One region of the Streptomyces sp. NPDC057474 genome, then DNA from elsewhere that is predicted to be linked to it. Evidence: riboswitches for the same ligand, from Rfam matches in the RefSeq annotation. Region 1 holds a riboswitch; the other holds the start of a gene.
The links. Region 1 has a riboswitch for S-adenosylmethionine ahead of ACFU53_RS01670 (putative leader peptide). Riboswitches for the same ligand answer to the same signal wherever they lie in the genome.

Region 1 (14,346 bases):
CCGATGTCGGCCGACCGTGGTTTCTTCGGCTCCCGTCCTTTCAGCCGGGCCAACGACCTGCTCGTGCAGCAGGGCGCGCAGTCCGTGGACTGGCGACTGCCGTAACCTCACGCCTGCCGCAGGGTCCGCGCCCCTTGGCGAAGTACCCGGCGTACAGCCCGACTCGTGTCGTGGCGGGCGCGTCCGGATCGACCGCGTGGTGGGCCGTGGCGATCACCTCGTACGCCGGCCTGCCTCGTGGAGCAGCGCGGTGTCCGGCCGCCAGCCCAGCTCAGGTGCGATCAGGTGTCGTACGTCGTGCAGGATCTGCTCGTAGTCGGCCCGGTGGAACTCGTACGGCAGCTCCAGGCGCAGCTCCGAAACGGCCGAGACCACGGGGTCCGCGGTCAGTTGCTCCAGGATCTGTTCCGCGGTCCCGACCACGTCCGGGGCGAACAGGATCCGGTTCTGGCCCTGCGGCGCCAGGGTGCGCTCGTGTCGACCGGCCGCGTACTCCCGGTAGCGGGCCCGGGTCGGTGCGTCCGCGCTGTCGAACGGCACGATCACCCGCCCCAACGCCACCCGGGTCGGCCGGTCTCCGGTGAGGGTGCGCCGGTACTCGGTGAGCAGGGCGAGCTGGGCCGTGGTGAAGTCGTCCGTTCCCTCGCCGGTGACGATGTTGCCACTGAGCAGGTTCAGGCCGTGCTCGGCGGCCCACCGGATCGAGCGCTGACTGCCTCCGCCGTACCAGACCCGGTCCACCAGGCCGGGGTTGTGCGGTTGCAGGCGTGGCCGCTGGGTGTTGCCCGGCGAGTGGATCACCGTGTCCGGGCCGCCGAGGTAGTCGCCGCGCAGGTGGTCGATGACGCGGGCGATCCTGCCGTAGGACAGGTCGAAGCCGCGCCAGTCCCCGTCGTACACCAGGTCGCCGAGGAGTTCGGCGTGCGGCATGCCGGTGCTGAGGCCGACCTGGAGCCGGCCGCGGGACAGTACGTCGGCCAGCGCCAGGTCCTCGGCGAGCCGGAACGGGCTCTCGTAGCCGATCGGGATGACCGCGGTGCCCAGTTCGACCCGCTCGGTGCGCTGGCCCGCCGCGGCGAGGAAAACCGCGGCCGAACCGACACCGTGCTCGAGGTGACGTTGCCGGATCCAGGCGCCGTCGAAGCCCAGCCGTTCGCCGTACTCGAACAGCTGCAGCGTCTCCTCCAGGCCGGGGTACGGGTCGTCGTCGGCGAAGTTGCCCGGAGTGAGAAAGGCAAGCGAGCTGATCGCGGGGGTGCTCATGCGGTGTTCGTCCCTCCTGGTAGTGATCGTCTCGGTGGCGCCCGGTGCTCAGGACCCGCCCCGCTCGCGGGGGATCCTCTCCCCGGCCTCGATCGCCACGGGCAGCCGGTTCTCGGCCGGCGGCAGCGGGCAGGTGGCGAGGTCGGTGTAGGCGCACGGCAGGTTCGCCGCTCGGTTGAAGTCCAGGACGACCGTGCCGTCGGCGGCGGGCGGATCCAGCGCGAGGGCCCGGTTGGCCGCGTAAGTGGTGACCCCGGAGGTCGCGTCGGTGAACAGCACCAGCAGACTGCCAGGGCCGCGTCCGGGGAACGCGGTCAGCGCCAACAGGCGTCCGTCCAGTTCGAACTCGACCCGGCCCGGCGCGTCGTACACGTGCTCAAGGCCCTCGACCGCCGCGCCCACGGTCGTCGGTCGCGGCGCGTCGAAGGCCGTGTAGCGGCCGGTCACCGCCCAGCGGGGATGCGGCGCGTAGGCAGGTGTGCCGGTGAACGCCGTGCGCAGCGCAGTGTCCGGGTGCCGAGGGCGGATGATGTCGTATCCGCCGCGCTTGGCCACCTCGATCACGGCGTCGCCCCAGACCGCCTCGACTCCGCCGCGTTCCGGCAGCACCCCGAAACGGTGCTCGCCGCGGACGGGGCTGCCGTCGACGACCAGTTCCTCACCGTCGTCGAGGACTACGGTCACCCCGTCGTCGTCGGTCGTCCAGTCGCCCGGCGCGTCCGGGAAGCGTTGCGGCTGGTCGCGAGCCAGTGCAGGCTGGTGATCGCGAGGAACCCATGAGGGGCGGCGAGTCGTGCCTCCTGCCTGGTGTGCCACTCCTGCCAGTCGCGGGTGAAGGCGGACAGGTCTGCGGTGGTGTCCTGAACGGTCATGCGCGCTCCGTCTCTTGCGGGGGCTCGGATGCGGCCGTGGCGTAACGGCTGCCGGGGATCGCCGCGAGCAGTTCGCGGGTGTAGGCGTGGCGGGGGCGGGTGAAGAGTTCCTCGGCGGTACCCGCCTCGACGATGCGCCCGGACCGCATCACGGCGACCTGGTGCGCGATCTGGCGTACGACGGCCAGGTCGTGCGAGATGAACAGGTATGCCACTGCGGTGTCGGCCTGGAGTTCGGCGAGCAGGTCGAGGACCTGGGCCTGGACGGACACGTCGAGCGCGGACACCGGCTCGTCGCAGACGACCAGGTCGGGGGAGAGCGCCAGGGCGCGGGCGATCGCGACGCGCTGGCGCTGTCCGCCGGACAGTTCCGCCGGGCGGCGCTCCAGCGTCGAGGCGGGCAGCGCCACCCGGTCGAGCAGGTCGTGGGCCCGGGCGAGCCGGGTGGCCCGGTCGCCGACCTTGAACGCGCGCAGCGGCTCGGTGATCACCTCGCCGATGGAGAACCTGGGGTCCAGCGAGGCGTACGGGTTCTGGTAGACGAGCTGGGCGCGGCGGCGCAGCTGCCTCGCCCGGGCCCCGCGCGCGGTCGTGACGTCGGCGCCGTCGAACAGGATGCGGCCTGCGGTCGGGTCGGTCAGGCGGAGCACCAGGCGGGCGGTGGTGGACTTCCCGGAACCGGACTCGCCGACCAGGGCCAGCGTGCGGCCCCGGTGAAGGGTGAAGCTGACGTCGTCGACCGCGCGCACGGTGCGGGCCGAGCCCGCGGTGTGGGGAAGTCGGAACTCCTTGACCGCGTTGTGGACCTCGACCAACGGCGCCGCCTCAGGAGCGGACGGTGCGGACACCGTGGCACGGGAGCGTGCCGTGGCCAGGCTCGGCGCGCCGGCCAGCAGCCGCCGGGTGTACTCGTGCCGCGGGTTGTCGAGGATGTCGCGGGTCGGACCGGCCTCGACGACCCGGCCCTCGGACATGACGACGATCCGCTGCGCCCGGTCGGCGGCGACGCCGAGATCGTGCGTCACCAGCAGCACCGCGGTGCCCGACTCCTCGGTGAGGTGCTGCAGGTGGTCGAGGATGACTCGCTGCACGGTGACGTCCAGCGCGCTGGTCGGCTCGTCCGCGATGATCAGCTTGGGCCTGCCGGCGATGGCGACGGCGATCAGGGCACGCTGCCGCATCCCGCCGGACAGTTCGTGCGGATACTGCCGGGCGCGGATGGCCGCGTCGGGCAGCCCGGCCCGGTCCAGGATCGCGATCGCGTCCGACGGGGCGGAGCGGCGGGTTGCCAGCCGGTGGATGCGCAGCACCTCTGCGACCTGTTCACCGATGCGTTTGACAGGGTTGAGTGACACCGTGGGGTCCTGGGGCACCAGGCCTATCTGTGCGCCGCGTACGGTGCGCAGCTCACGCTCGGACAGCGAGGTGAGGTCGTGCCGGCCGAAGCGGACCGTGCCGGTGTCGATGCCGCCGTTCGCCGCCAGGAGCCGGATGACCGCGTGCGCGGTCGTGCTCTTGCCGGATCCGGACTCGCCGACCACCGCGGTCACTTGGCCCGGCCATACGTTGAGGTCCACGCCCCGCACGGCCCGCACCGTGCCGCCGCGGGTTCGGTACGACACCGACAGGCCCCGTACCTCCAGCAGTGGTTCCGGTGTGTTCGTCACGTTCCCACCCGTTCCGGGTTCGTTGGTCGTGGGGCCGGTCATCGCTGTCGGGACCATTCGCCGTCCAGCGCCCGCGCGATGCGGTTGGTGGCCAGTACGGTCGCGGCGATCGCCAGGCCGGGCAGCGCGGTGAGCCACCAGGCGTTGCCCAGGTAGTTGCGCCCGTCGGAGATCAGCGTGCCCCATTCCGGTGCGGGGGGCGGCGCCCCGTAGCCGAGGAAGCTCAGCGACGACACGGCCAGGATGGACGCGCCGAAGTCGAGGGTGGCCAGGACGATCACCGGGCCCGCCGCGTTGGGCAGTACGTGCCGGCCGAGGACCGAGTACCAGCGGGACCCGCACGAGCGTGACGCCTCGACGAAGACCGCCTGCCGCACTCGCAGTACCTCTGAGCGCGTCACCCGGGCGAAGCCGGCGACGCTGGCGACCCCGACCGCGACCGCGACCTTCGCCGTGCCGTAGCCCAGCGCCGTGACCAGCGCCAGGGACAGGAACAGCGCCGGGATCGACAGCAGTACGTCGACGAAGCGCATCAGCACGTCGTCGACCCAGCGGCCGACGAACCCGGCGACCAGGCCGAGCAGACCGCCGACCACGAAGGCGACCGCCACCGCGATCAGCGTCGCCTTCAACGACAGCTGCGCACCGTGCACCACTCGGGAGAACAGGTCCCGTCCCAGTTCGTCGGTGCCGAACCAGTGCGAGCCGCTGGGGCTTCGGAAGTTCTGTGCCGGCACCCCGTACTGCGGGTCCTGCGAGGTGAACAGACCGGGCCGGAACGCGGCCAGCAGCACGAGAACCACGACGAGGAGCGATGCCAGCAGGCCGGGCCGGCGTAGGAAGAACCGCAGGACGCGCCGTGGTTCGAGACCTCGCCCGGCACCCGGGGCGATGCCGGGTTCGACAGGTTGCGGCAGGCCGAGCGCGGCGCCGGTGGCGACATCGTCGACAAGGGGCTGGGTCATGCGAAACTCCCCTTTCTGCCGGAGGCCACCACGATCCGCGGGTCGAGGAGCGGATAGACGAGATCGACGATCAGGTTGGCCAGCACGAAGATCAGTGCCCCGAACACCACGACTCCCTGCACCAGGGGGATGTCCTGGACCGTGACCGCGGCGGCCGTGACCCGGCCCAGGCCGTCGCGGGAGAACACGGTCTCGACGACCACCGAGCCGGCGATCAGCTGCCCGGCGAGCAGCCCGACGACCGTCAGAGCCGGCAGCGACGCGTTGCGCAGCGCGTGCCGCAGGTGGATCCGCAGCCTGCCCGCGCCCTTGGCCCGGGCGGTCTCCACATAGGCCTGATCCAGGGCCGTGAGCAGGCTCTTGGCCAGCACTTGCGCCACCAGTGCGCCCGTCGGGATCGCCAGTGTCAGCGCCGGCAGCACCAGACCCCGCAACCCGTCGTTGCCGAACGCCGGGAACCACCGCAGCCGGAAGGAGAACAGCTCGACCAGCAGCAGCCCGACCCAGAAGGTCGGCACCGACACGCCCAGCGGCGGCAACGACAACAGCAGCTGCCGCAGCCATCGCTGCGATGTGTACGTCGCCGGCACCGCCAGACCGCCGCCGAGGACCACCGCGAGCACCAGCGCCGTACCGGTCAACGTCAGGGTCGGCGGCAGTGCGTCGCCCAGGGTCGAGGTCACCGAACGGCCGGTGGAGACCGAGTCGCCGAAGTCCCCACGCACCGCCTTGCCGAGGTAGTCGGCATACTGCACCGGCACCGGCTTGTCGAAGCCGTACTCGTGTCGAAGCGTGGCGAGCTGCGCCGGATCGACCGTGTTCGACTCCGCTCCGGCACCGGCCATCGCCGACACCGGATCACCGGGCAGGAAGTTCAGCACCAGGAACGAGACCGTGTAGGCCGCCCACAGCACCCCGAGCGCCTGCGCGACGCGTTTGATCACATAGCGGCGCATGCGCTAGCCGATCCAGGTGTCGTGCAGCTGGATCCGGCTGGAGGCATCGAAGTCGAGGCTGTGCACCTTCTTCGCCACCCCGAGCTGGGTCTGCAGCTCCACCACCGGTACCACGTACGCCTTCTGTACGATCAACTGCTGTGCCTGGTCGACCAGTTGCCTGCGCTTGGCCGCATCGGTGGTCGACGCCTGTCGGTCCAGCAGCGAGTCCAGCGGGCTCGCCGACAGGCGGTAGAAGTTGGCCAGCTTCGTGGAGAACGAGCTGCGCAGGATGTCCGGGTCGGCGCGGGTCACATTGCCCCACACGGCGTCGAAGTCACCGGACTGCAGCGTCGTGGCGAACTGGGTTACCTGCCCTTCCTTGAGTTCGACGTCGATGCCGACGGCCTTGAGCTGCTGCTGGATCAGCTCCAGCGCTGGCTGGTTCGTGGCCGAGTTGGGGAACCACGTGATGGCCAGGCTCAGCCTGGTGCCGTTCTTCGTCCGGATGCCGTCGCTGCCGGTCTTCCAACCGGCGGAGTCCAGCAGGGACTTCGCTCTCGCCGCGTCGTAGGACAGCGCCGAGTCGAGGTTCGCGTAGTCGGGTGTGGTGCGCGCCAGGATGCTGGTGGCCGGCTGCGTGCCGGTGGGGAACACGGCGTCGACGATCTGCTGCCGGTCGATGGCGAACTGGATCGCCTGACGCACTTTCGCGTCCTTCAATACCGGCCGGGAGTTGTTCAGCCCCAGGTTGAACACGTTACCCGGGTTGGCGCGCCGCAGCAGGCTCGCCTGGCCACCCTTGAGTGCCGCTTCGTTGGCCTTGCCGACGCTGCTGATCGCGTCCACCTGGCCGGACTGCAGGCTGCCGGTGCGCACCCCCGCCTCGGGCACCACCTGGAACACCAGCCTGTCGAGGTACGCCTCGCCCTTCTTGCCCCACAGCGAGGAACCCCAGTCGTACTTGGCCCGCTTGGCCAAGGTGATCGACTGGTTCTGCACGTACTGCTTCAGCGTGAACGAGCCGCTGCCGACGACTCCCTGGCTGCACTTCTGCTGCGGGCTCTTCTTCACGCTCGCCGAAGACTCGATGCCCAGCGAGTGTGTCGAAGTGGCCTGCAGGAACTGGGCGTTGGGCTGCTTGAACGTCACCCGCACGGTGAGCGGGTCGACCACGGTGGTGCTCTCCACTCCGCTCAGGTACCCCTGGGCCAGGACCCCCAGGGCGCCGAGCTTCGGTACCGCGTCGAAGTTGTCCTTGACCACCTGCGCGGTCAGCGGCGAACCGTCGCTGAAGGTGACACCCGATCTCAGGTGGAAGGTGAACGTCGTCGTGTCCGAGCTGACGTCCCAGCTCTTCGCCAGCCACGGCACGATCTTGCCGGTCCTGGGGTCCTGGTCGGTCAGGGAGTCGACGACCTGCCGCAGCGAGTAGATGGTGTCGTTGCTGCCGACCTGCTGCGGATCCACGCAGCCGGCGTCGGAACCCACCGCAAAGGTCAAGGTGCCGCCGGACCTGGGCTGGCGGCTGTCGTTGCTCGAACTGCTGCCGCTGCCGGACGAGCATGCGGTCAGCAGCACACTGGTCGTCAGGAGTGCGGTCAGTGCCACCCACCGGGGGCCATGGCGGGAATCCGGATGCGATATCACGGAATGAGTTCTCCTACTCGAAAGTCGTCGTGCACGCGTGCGTGCGGACAATGGAGAGGCGTGGATGGTGTCGCTCCCGAGGAAGAGCGACACGATTCAAGAGGGGGAAAGGCGGGAAAAGTTCAGGAGTGTGCCGCGGGCGTCAAAGCCAACGGTGAACGTTTTCAGACAGCCGACGGGACGCAGTCAGCCATGACACAGGCAGCTGGTGATGCGCTGCAGGTCGATGTGGCGGCGGCGGGAGAAGCGGCAGAGAGCCGCCGCAGCTGCGATGGAGGGGTTCGAGACGCTGTGCCGCACGCTCATTCCTCCATGTTCCACGCCCCTGTCGCGGGGCCACGCGCTTGCCGGGTCGGCGACCCGGCCGGGCTTTCACCTGGAGCACCCCACCGCGTCGGAGGGTTGCCGGTCAGCGAGCCAGGGCTTGATGCTGACACTCAATGCCGGTTGCAACTTTACCGATTGCCGCTGTAATCCGTCAATGTCGATAGACGAGTCGAGCAAGACACGGTGGCCAATCGAGTGTGCCGGATTGAGGTTGCTCGACGGGGCGGTGATGTTCGCCCGGCCTATCGGGACCCGGTTTCGGTCGCGCGGCTCGGGCGGGCTGCCGCAGCGGGCCGTGTTGGCCCGTCTGCGACCGCGAGGATGCTGTCGAGCAGTCCGGGAAAGTGCGCCTCGAGGTCGTCGCGGCGCAGGGAGAGAGCAGGTTTCGCATCCGTAGGGGCGCTGCCGGATGATGCCGCGGATTTCCCCTGATCTCCCGGTGATCCCGGGCACCGGTCGCCGTCGTCCCGCCCCACCGCTCGTCGCGCCCCCAGGAGTCCCCGTGAAGTTCCTGCTGTGGATTCCGGGCGTGCCGGAGGAGCGGTGATCAGCGGCAGGGGTCGGTGAAGGCCGAAGAGATCGCGGTGGAGTTGGGCCTGGAGACGTCGGAGATGTTCAGCGCCGGCCGGCGGCCCGTTGCCGTGCCGGACACCGGCCCATGCGCGTGACCAACGACCACCGGAACGGGGTAGCACCCACGAGCTCCCAACACGCCCCGCCTTCATGCGCGTACGGCCGGAAGATCACCCGACCAGGAACTGCGTTCGACGGGCACGTTCCAAGAAAAACCGTTCCTCATGGCAGGTCCAGTCCCATCTTGGTGGCCAGGCCGGTGGCGAGCGCTGCGATGGTGGGGTGCTTCCAGATGAAGTCGCCGGCGAGTTTGATGCGGAGTCCCGCCTGCAGCCGGGTGCGCAGCTCCATGGACAGCAGTGAGTCGAAGCCGAGACTGCGGAGCGGTGTCTGCGGGTCCAGTCGGGCGTTGCCGGACTGCAGGACGATGGCCATCTCCGCGGCCAGGTAGGCCTCCAGGGCCGTTCGCCGGGCGAGGGGGGAGTCAAGCCCGGCCAGGCGAGCAGGGACGTCGGCTTCGGTGGGGGACTTGCTGCTCGGTAGTTCGGTGCCCTGGCCCTCCTGGCTGTCTATGAGGCCTGCGAAGAAGGGGGAGCTGCGGACCTTGGGCAGGATCCAGGCTTCCGGTGGTCCGGGCAGAACACCGGTGGCCGCCCTGCGGTGGGTGAGCAGTGCCTCGAGGGCTTGTAGGCCGTCCTTGGTGGCCATGGTCTCGTAGCCCCGGTCGGCGAAGTCGGTTGCGACGCCGGTCTGTCCCCACGGCCCCCAGTTGACGGCCAGGGTGGGCAACCCCTGGGCGTCCCGCCAGGTGGCGAAGGCATCGAGCCAGGAGTTGGCGGCGGCGTACGCGCCCTGGCCCGGGTTGCCCAGCAGCGAAGCCATGGACGAGTAGAGCACGAACCAGTCCGTCGGGTGCCCTGCGAGGGCCTCGTGGAGCCGCCATGCGGCGGTGGCTTTGGGCCGCCAGACGCGTTCGAGTTGTTCGTCGGTGATGTTCGTGATGGCGGCGTCGTCGAGGACCATCGCCGAGTGCACCACTCCCCGCAAGGACAACCCCTCATCCGTGGCGGCGGACACGAGCCGTTCGGCCACCCCCGGCCGGGAGACGTCACCGAGTTCCACGGTGATACGGACACCGGCGGCACGCAGCCGGGCCAGCTCGGTCTCGGTGGCATCGCCGGGCGGCGTACGGCCGTTGAGGACGATGTGCCCGGCGCCGAGTTCGGCCAGGCGGGCCGCCGTGGCCAGGCCGACCCCGCGCAGTCCCCCGGTGATGATGTAGGCGCCGTCGGAACGGACCGGTGACGGCGGCTTTGCCAGCACGGCGGTCGTCTCCCCCTGCTCAGGCATGGTGAGGACGAGCTTGCCGATGTGCCCGGCGCCCGCCATGAGACGGAACGCCTCCGTGGCCCGTGTCAGGGGGAACTCCTGGTGGGGCAGCGGCTGGAGGGCGCCTGCGGCCATCAGGTCCATGACCTCGTTCAGGAGGTCGCGGAACACCTTCGGCTGGAGTTGCTGAAGTTCGATGAGATCGACGCTGCTGAAGGTGACGTTGTGCCGGAACGGCGCCAGCCCGAGGGAGGTGTCGGCGAGGATGTCCCGGACACCCAGTTCGACGAACCGGCCGAAGGGACGAAGTGCCTCCAGACCCGCCCGGATCGCCGGCCCCGAGAGTGAGTTGAGCACGACGTCGACGCCCTCGCCTCCCGTCGCCTCGCGGGCGTGCCGGGTGAAGTCCAGCGAGCGGGAGTCCATGACGTGCCGGATGCCCATGCCGCGCAGGTACCCGCGTTTCTCGTCGTTGCCGGCCGTGGCGAGCACCTCTGCGCCCAGGTACCGGGCAACGGCGACAGCGGCCAGGCCCGTACCTCCGGTGGCGGAGTGGATCAGGACGCGTTCCCCTGCGGCGAGGCGCGCTGTATGCCGCAGGGCGTACCAGGCGGTGAGATACGCCGTCGGGACGCCCGCCGCGGCGACGGCGTCGATGCCGGGTGGAAGGGGGAGCACGGCGTCGGCGCGGACCGTGGTGAACGAGCCGAAGGCGCCGCCGGCGAGATCCACGGCCAGGACGGAGTCCCCGGCCCGGACGCGCTGGACGTCCGGGCCGACCGCGGTCACGGTGCCTGTGCACTCGAAACCGATACGGTCACCGCCGCCCGGACACCCGCCCGCGGTCGGCAGCAGGCCCATGACGGTGAGGACGTCACGGAAGTTCACTCCCGCCGCGTGGACTTGAAGCTCCACTTCTCCCGGGCCGGGCGGGCGCCGCCCGCCCACCACAAGATGCAGGGAACCGAGGTCTCCGGCCCTGCCCGCGTGCAGCCGGAAGCGGTCGGTCTCGAAGCGCACACGGCGGGCGGTCACGGTCAGGCGTTCGGTGTCCGTCAGGGGAGCGGGCACGAGCCGGGCCACGCGGACGTCCGCACCCCGCACGGCCATTTCGTCCCCGGGCGCCCGGCCCCGCAGGAGGTCGGCCGTCCGCCGCAGGTCGTCGTCGGACGTTCCCAGGTCGAGCAGCGTCGGACTCAGCTCCGGGTGCTCGTGCGCCAGGACACGCACCAGGCCGCGGACCGGGCTCTGGGCGAGGTCGGCTGTCTCGCCCGGTTCGAGGGCGTGGGCACCCTGCGTGACGACGTACAGCCGCGGAGGAGGAGAGCAGTCCACGACCGCCTGGACGACGCCCAGGAGGCGCCGGGTGCGCTCGAGGGCGTCGGGCGTGGGATCGGCAGCCGGCCCGTCGACGCAGGGCCCCGGCCCGTCGGCCGGCGCGCACAGGAACACCACAGCGCCCGGCGGATCGGTCAGCTCCCGCTCGGCGAAACGGTCCCGCAGGGCGGACACGCGCTGTTCGTCCTCCGCAAGGGCGACGACCCGGGCGCGGGACCCGGAGGCGCGGAGGGCGCCGGCGAGCGCCTCCGCTCGGCTGCCGCGCTCGCCGACCACCAGCCAGTCACCGGCCGCTGCGTTCTTCGCCGTCCGGGCGGGCGGCGCTTCGGCGTGCGTGGGCTGCCAGTCGATGGCGTAGAACCAGCGGTCGACGGCGGTGTCCTCGTTGGCTTCGCGGTGCAGCAGGCGCAGGCCGTTCAGGGCGATCACCGTATGTCCGTCATCGGTGAGAAGCCGGATATCGGCGGTGATCCCATCGGCCTGTTTCTGCGTGATCTTCGCGTGCCCGTGGACGACCGCGCCGGGATCACCGTGGATCCTCAGCGACTTTGCGCCGACCGGGAGGACCAGGCCGCCGGCGGCCTCCTCGCGCACCAGCGAAGCCACTGCCAGTTGGGCACACAGGTCCACGAGCACGGGATGGACGCACAGGGAGCCCGGCGCGGGACCGGCCGCGGCCGGGACGGCGACGCGTGCCCAGACACTGTCGCCGGCGGCCGACAGACGCAGTTCACTGATCCCCGCGAACGCCGGTCCGTGGTGGAGGCCCCGCGAGCGCAGGCGCTGGTACAGCGTGGCGTCAGGCACAGCCACGGGGTGTTCCGTGACGAGGGCGCGCACGGGAACGGACGCGGCATCCTCCGGTGGCCTGCCGGAACTGAGGACGGCACTGGCATGCAGCACCCACTGCCCCTCGTGGGTGCCGCCCGGACCGTCCTCGTCGCCGTCGGCACGCGCGTAGATCTCGCAGGTGGCGCGGCCCTGGGCCGACATGTCCGCCGTCATGGTGATCTCGGAGCGGCCGTCCAGGGCGAGCAGTTCATGGAAGGCGATGTCACTGACCTCCACATCACGCGGCGGCTCGTCGAAGGCCTGGCAGGCAGCGGTGAGGGCGAGGGCGCAGTAGGCGGCTCCCGGCAGAACCACCGCCTGGTTCACCCGGTGGTCCGCCAGCCACGGGTGGGCGTGAGTCCCTGTCTCCGCCCGCCAGGTGTGACGGACGGGACGGCCCGGAATCCGCTCGTGAACGCCGGGCATGGAACTCTTCCCGCCGCCCGACCCGGAATTCTCCCCCTGGCCGGGTGCCGCCCGCCGTCCGGCGTCGTCGGGCCGGTCGCTCGGATCCACCCAGTGCCGTTTCCGGTCGAAGGCGGTGGTGGGCACATCGGCCAGGGCGCCGCCCTCGAACAGGGCGGCCCAGTCGACGGGTACGCCGACGCAGTACAGGGCGGCGAGCTGGGTGCGGAAGGTGGCCTGCTCGTCCTCCCCGCGCCGAAGTGTGGGCACGACGACGGGCTCGCTCACCAGCCCCTTCAGGCTGTTGCCGACGGCCTGGGTGACGACCGGATGCGGAGACATCTCCGCATACGCCGTGTGCCGGTCTTGGGCGGCAGCACGGACCGCGTCCGTGAACCGCACCGGGCGGCGCAGGTTGTGGCACCAGTACGCGGCGTCGAAGGCCGGGACCGCGCGCGGGTCGTCCAGCACCGTCGAGTAGAACGGTACGGTCGGCGGGCGGGGCGTCACGTCGGTGAGAGCCGCCGCCAGGTCGTCCAGCAGCGGCTCCACCTGCGGCGAGTGCGAGGCGACGTCCACCGCGATCAGACGGGCGGGAACGCCCCGGGTGTCCCAGCGCTCGACGAGGCGCTCCACGACGGCCGTGTCGCCGGAGACGACGGTGGAGCCGGGAGCGGCCAGGACCGCGACGGAGACCGATGCCGAGGCGTCGGCGGACGCCAGGTCCGCCTCCACCTCGGCAGGGCCCAGTCCGACGCTTGCCATGGCACCGGCGCCCGCGATGCGGGTCAGCAGGGCGGAGCGCCGGCAGATCACCCGGACGCCGTCCTGCAAGGACAGCGCCCCCGCGACGACGGCGGCGGCGACCTCACCCATCGAGTGCCCCACGACCCCGGCGGGCTCCACACCGTAGGCCCGCCACGTGGCGGCCAGCGCGATCTGCACGGCGAACAGCACCGGCTGCACACGTCCGCACCCGGTGATCTCCCGGCCCTCCCGTACGACGTCCAGTACGGAGAAACCGGCCTCGGCCGCGATCAGCGGCTCGACCTCGCCCAGGGCGGCGGCGAAGGCGGGTTCGTGCGTGAGGAGACCGCGGGTCATGCCCGGCCACTGGGAGCCCTGACCGGAGAACACCCACACCGGCCGCCTGCTCACACCGGCCGCCACCGCCCCCGACACCACGCCCGGCACGGCCTCCCCGTCGGCGAACGACCTCAGGGCACGCACGGCGGAGGGGCGCGAGGAGGCCACCACGCCGAGCCGCCCGCGTCCGGCCGGGCGGCGCACCGCGAGGGTGTGCGCGACGTCGCCGAGTGGCACGCTCGCGCCATCGCCCTCCAGCCAGTCCGCGAGCCGCCGCGCCGCCGCGGGCAACGCGTCGGCCGAGCCGGCGGGCACCAGCAGGACATGCGATTCCGCGGCCGCCGAACGCTCCCGGCGCGGGCGCGGGCGCGGGCGCGTGCCCGTCGGGCGGCGCACGGCCGCGGCAGGTGTCTGCTCCAGCACCACGTGCGCGTTCGTGCCGGAGAACCCGAACGAGGAGACGGCTGCCAGCCGGGACGTCGTCCGCGTGGGCCAGTCCGTCAGCCGGACGGGCACGAAGAAGCGCGTGCCCTCCGGTGCGAGGGCCGGGTTCCAGCGCGTGAAATGCAGGCTCGGCGGGACCACACCCTGCTGCAGGCACAACACCGCTTTCATCAGACCGACGACGCCCGCAGCGGGTTCCAGATGACCCAGATTGGACTTCACCGAGCCCAGCGCACAACGGCCTTGGCCCTGCCCGTAGATGCGCGCCAGACTGGTGAACTCCACCGGATCGCCCACCGGGGTGCCCGTGCCGTGCGCCTCGATCATGCCCACCTCGCCGGGGTCGACCCCGGCACGGGCCAGCGTCTGACGGAACAGCGCTTCCTGGGCCGCCGCCGACGGCGCGGCCAGACCGTCCGACCGGCCGTCCTGGTTCACGGCAGAGCCCCGGACCACGGCCAGCACCCGGTCACCGTCCCGCACGGCGTCCCGCAGGCGTTTCAGGACGACGACCGCGCAGCCCTCACCACGTACGAAGCCGTCGGCCGTCGCATCGAACGGGCGGCAGCGCCCCGACGGGGAGAGCATGCCCATCCGGACGAAGGACCGTGTCGTCCTGGAGGCGAGCACCAGGCTGACACCCCCGGCGAGCGCGACATCG
Region 2 (3,607 bases), on a different contig from region 1:
CCCGCGCCCCTGTTTGTCTTTTAGGGGCGCGGGGAACCGCGCGAGCAACCACGCACCACCCGCAGTCGCCCGACAACCGAACCGCCCCTTTGGTCACGCGGCCTTTCGCTCCACGTACTCCTCGATCTCCACCATCGGCGGCCTCTCCTCGAGGTCCACCGAATACGTCCGCGGCTCGAAGCCCTCCCGCCCCCGCTCGAACTGCGTCAGGACGGGACGGATCAGGTGGCCGCGGGCCAGCCGGAGCTGAGCCGTGCGATAAATGGCCGCGGACATGCGGCCCAGCGCCTGGCCGTCCTGGTGGCGGTGTTTGCGGACGCCGACATCGACCTGGGAGAGGGCGTCGAGGCCGACGAGGTGGAGGGCGTCGACCAGCATGCCCAGTTCCACGCCGTAGCCGACCGGGAACGGGAGCTGTTCCAGGAGGGAGCGGCGGGCCGCGTACTCGCCGCCGAGCGGCTGGACGAAGCCGGCCAGCTGGGGCCAGTGCATGTTGAGGAGGGGGCGGGCCATGAGTTCCGTCACACGGCCGCCCTGGCCGGCGGCGGAGCCGAGGGGGCGGTCGTACATCGCCTTGACGAGGTCGACGCCGGGGTCGGTGAGCAGTGGGCCGACGATCCCGGAGACGAAGTCCGACGAGAACTCCTTGAGGTCCGCGTCGATGAAGCACACGATGTCGCCCGACGTCACCATCAACGACCGCCACAGAACCTCGCCCTTGCCGGGCACGGCCGGGATGCGGGGCAGGATGTCGTCGCGGTGGACGACCCTCGCCCCGGCCGCCGCCGCGACCTGGGACGTCCGGTCGGTGGAGCCGGAGTCGACGACCACGATCTCGTCGACGAGCGGGGCCTGCCGCATGAGGTCATGACGGATGATCGCGACGATGTCGCCGACCGTCTCCTCCTCGTTCAGCGCGGGCAGGACGACGCTGACCGACTGACCGGTGGCTCGTTTCGCGGCCAGAATCCTGTGGAGCGGGCGGTCGGTCATGGACCAGGAGCGGGTGCTCAGCCAGCGCTCGACTTCCTTCAGCACAGTGCGCGGCTCCTCTGCGTTCATCTCGCGGTTCGGACGGCTCTCTCAACTGTCCTGGCCTTCGGTTACAGTCTTGGACAACGCTGGTGACCATCGCATGTCGGTGCTCGTCCGCGTATACAACCAAATACCGCTCATCCAGAGGGGCAGAGGGATACGGCCCGATGAAGCCCCGGCAACCCTCCAGCCGGTCTGACCACGTTGTCGTGGTGAGGCTCCCGGCTCGGGAAGGTGCCAAATCCGTCTCACGGCGAAGTGCGTCGTGAGGAAGATGAGGAGAAAGGGCCTCGCCTCCATGGCTGCGCAGACTGTTGCAAGCACCACCGACTCCACAGTAGACCTCGGCCCCGCCGCCGCTCTGAGCTGTCGCGAATGCGGTCACCGCGTTCCGCTCGGACCGGTCTTCGCGTGCGAGGAGTGTTTCGGACCGCTGGAGATCGCGTACGACTACTCCGCCTACGACACGGAGGAGCTGCGCAAGCGGATCGAGTCCGGTCCCGCGAACATCTGGCGGTACGCGCCCCTCCTGCCCGTCCCGGCCGACGTGGCCACCAAGCCGAACATCAACCCCGGCTGGACCCACCTCGTCAAGGCCGACAACCTGGCGGGCGCGCTCGGCGTCGACGCCGGCAAGCTCTTCATCAAGGACGACTCCGGCAACCCGACGCACTCCTTCAAGGACCGCGTCGTCGCCCAGGCGCTGGAGGCGGCCCGCGCCTTCGGCTTCACCACCCTCTCCTGCTCCTCCACGGGCAACCTGGCCGGTGCCGTCGGCGCCGCCGCGGCCCGTGCCGGCTTCCGGTCCTGCGTGTTCATCCCGCACGACCTGGAGCAGGGCAAGGTCGTCATGGCCGCCGTCTACGGCGGCGAGCTCGTCGGCATCGAGGGCAACTACGACGACGTGAACCGCTTCTGCTCCGAGCTGATCGGCGACCCGGCCGGCGAGGGCTGGGGCTTCGTGAACGTCAATCTGCGGCCGTACTACGCGGAGGGCTCCAAGACCCTGGCGTACGAGATCTGCGAGCAGCTCGGCTGGCAGCTCCCGGACCAGCTGGTCGTGCCGATCGCCTCCGGGTCGCAGCTCACGAAGATCGACAAGGGTCTGCAGGAGCTGATCAAGCTCGGGCTCGTCGAGGACAAGCCGTACAAGATCTTCGGTGCGCAGGCGGAGGGGTGCTCGCCGGTGTCGGTGGCATTCAAGGCCGGGCACGACGTCGTACGGCCGCAGAAGCCGAACACGATCGCGAAGTCGCTCGCGATCGGTAACCCGGCGGACGGGCCGTATGTGCTCGACATCGCTCGGCGGACCGGTGGGGCTGTCGAGGACGTGACGGACGAGCAGATCGTCGAGGCGATCAAGCTGCTGGCGCGGACCGAGGGGATCTTCGCGGAGACCGCCGGTGGTGTGACCGTCGGCGTGACCAAGAAGCTGATCGACGACGGGGCTCTCGACCCGACGCTGACGACTGTCGTCCTCAACACCGGTGACGGTCTCAAGACGCTGGATGCGGTGGCCGGGACCGGGCTCACCGCGACTATTCGGCCCAACCTTGATTCGTTCCGTGAAGCCGGTCTTGTCTAAGACTGGGTTGTAGTTCGTCTGCGGGCCTGTGGGCGCTGGTCGCGCAGTTCCCCGCGCCCCTGAACCCTGCTGTACCGACCGGAGGTCACACGTCATGAGCGTCAGTGTTCGCATCCCCACCATCCTTCGTACCTACACCGGCGGGCAGGCCGAGGTGAGTGCCGAAGGTGGGACTCTCGCCGAGGTCATCGCCGATCTGGAGAAGAACCACAACGGGATCGCCGCCCGGGTTCTGGATGATCAGGGCAAGTTGCGGCGGTTCGTGAATGTGTACGTGAATGACGACGATGTCCGGTTCGAGCAGGGGCTGGAGACGGCCACGCCGGACGGTGCGGGCGTGTCGATCATTCCCGCGGTCGCCGGCGGCTGACCCCCGTTCAGTACCGGCCGGTAGTAACCGTCGGTAACCTTGATTACCGAGAGTTCATCGAATTGCCCTCTCCGCGAGAGAAGCGGAGGGGGCAATTCTCTATGGTTGAGCACGGTACAGTTGGGGAACCCGGATCGATCACCGTAGTGATTTCATGCCGGGCGCATATCGGATCGCGCCGCACGCCCTATATGAAGTAGCCAAAGTGTGCAGGCCTTTTGCGTATTTCGTTCCCTTTGTGGGGCCCGACTTGCCCTGAATTCGGGCGAATTGTTCGTACATTCCCGACCGGTCGTGTCCAGAATTCTCGTCCGATTGACCTGTTGCAGAGGGCAGTTGGACAGATACATTCGGCCGCGGTCGACGCGTTCCGGCGCACACCCCCAACCGTTGGGGGGTGAGGTCTGACCCGGATCCGCGAAGTGTGGATCTGTGCAAGGGCCAGTAATAGGGGAGTTAGGCATGGCTCAGGGCACCGTCAAGTGGTTCAACGCGGAGAAGGGGTACGGCTTCATCGCGGTCGACGGTGGTGCGGATGTATTCGTCCACTACAGCGCGATTCAGATGGACGGTTACCGCACCCTGGAAGAGGGCCAGCGGGTCGAGTTCGAGATCTC

Region 2: another riboswitch for S-adenosylmethionine. It lies ahead of thrC (threonine synthase); the one in region 1 lies ahead of ACFU53_RS01670 (putative leader peptide).

Annotation. Positions count from the first base shown of each region.
Region 1 is NZ_JBHVDX010000004.1:3,270-17,615, forward strand. It holds gene ACFU53_RS01635 (uracil-DNA glycosylase) at 1-105, shown strand, start outside; gene ACFU53_RS01640 (LLM class flavin-dependent oxidoreductase) at 214-1,263, opposite strand; partial or broken gene ACFU53_RS01645 (DUF1684 domain-containing protein) at 1,312-2,135, opposite strand; gene ACFU53_RS01650 (dipeptide ABC transporter ATP-binding protein) at 2,132-3,859, opposite strand; gene ACFU53_RS01655 (ABC transporter permease) at 3,841-4,767, opposite strand; gene ACFU53_RS01660 (ABC transporter permease) at 4,764-5,723, opposite strand; gene ACFU53_RS01665 (ABC transporter substrate-binding protein) at 5,727-7,352, opposite strand; gene ACFU53_RS01670 (putative leader peptide) at 7,539-7,658, opposite strand; SAM riboswitch class IV at 7,688-7,797, opposite strand; gene ACFU53_RS01675 (SDR family NAD(P)-dependent oxidoreductase) at 8,475-14,346, opposite strand, start outside.
Region 2 is NZ_JBHVDX010000432.1:122-3,728, reverse strand. It holds gene ACFU53_RS47260 (glucosyl-3-phosphoglycerate synthase) at 94-1,038, opposite strand; SAM riboswitch class I at 1,170-1,316, shown strand; gene thrC (threonine synthase) at 1,334-2,620, shown strand; gene ACFU53_RS47250 (MoaD/ThiS family protein) at 2,715-2,990, shown strand; gene ACFU53_RS47245 (cold-shock protein) at 3,453-3,607, shown strand, end outside.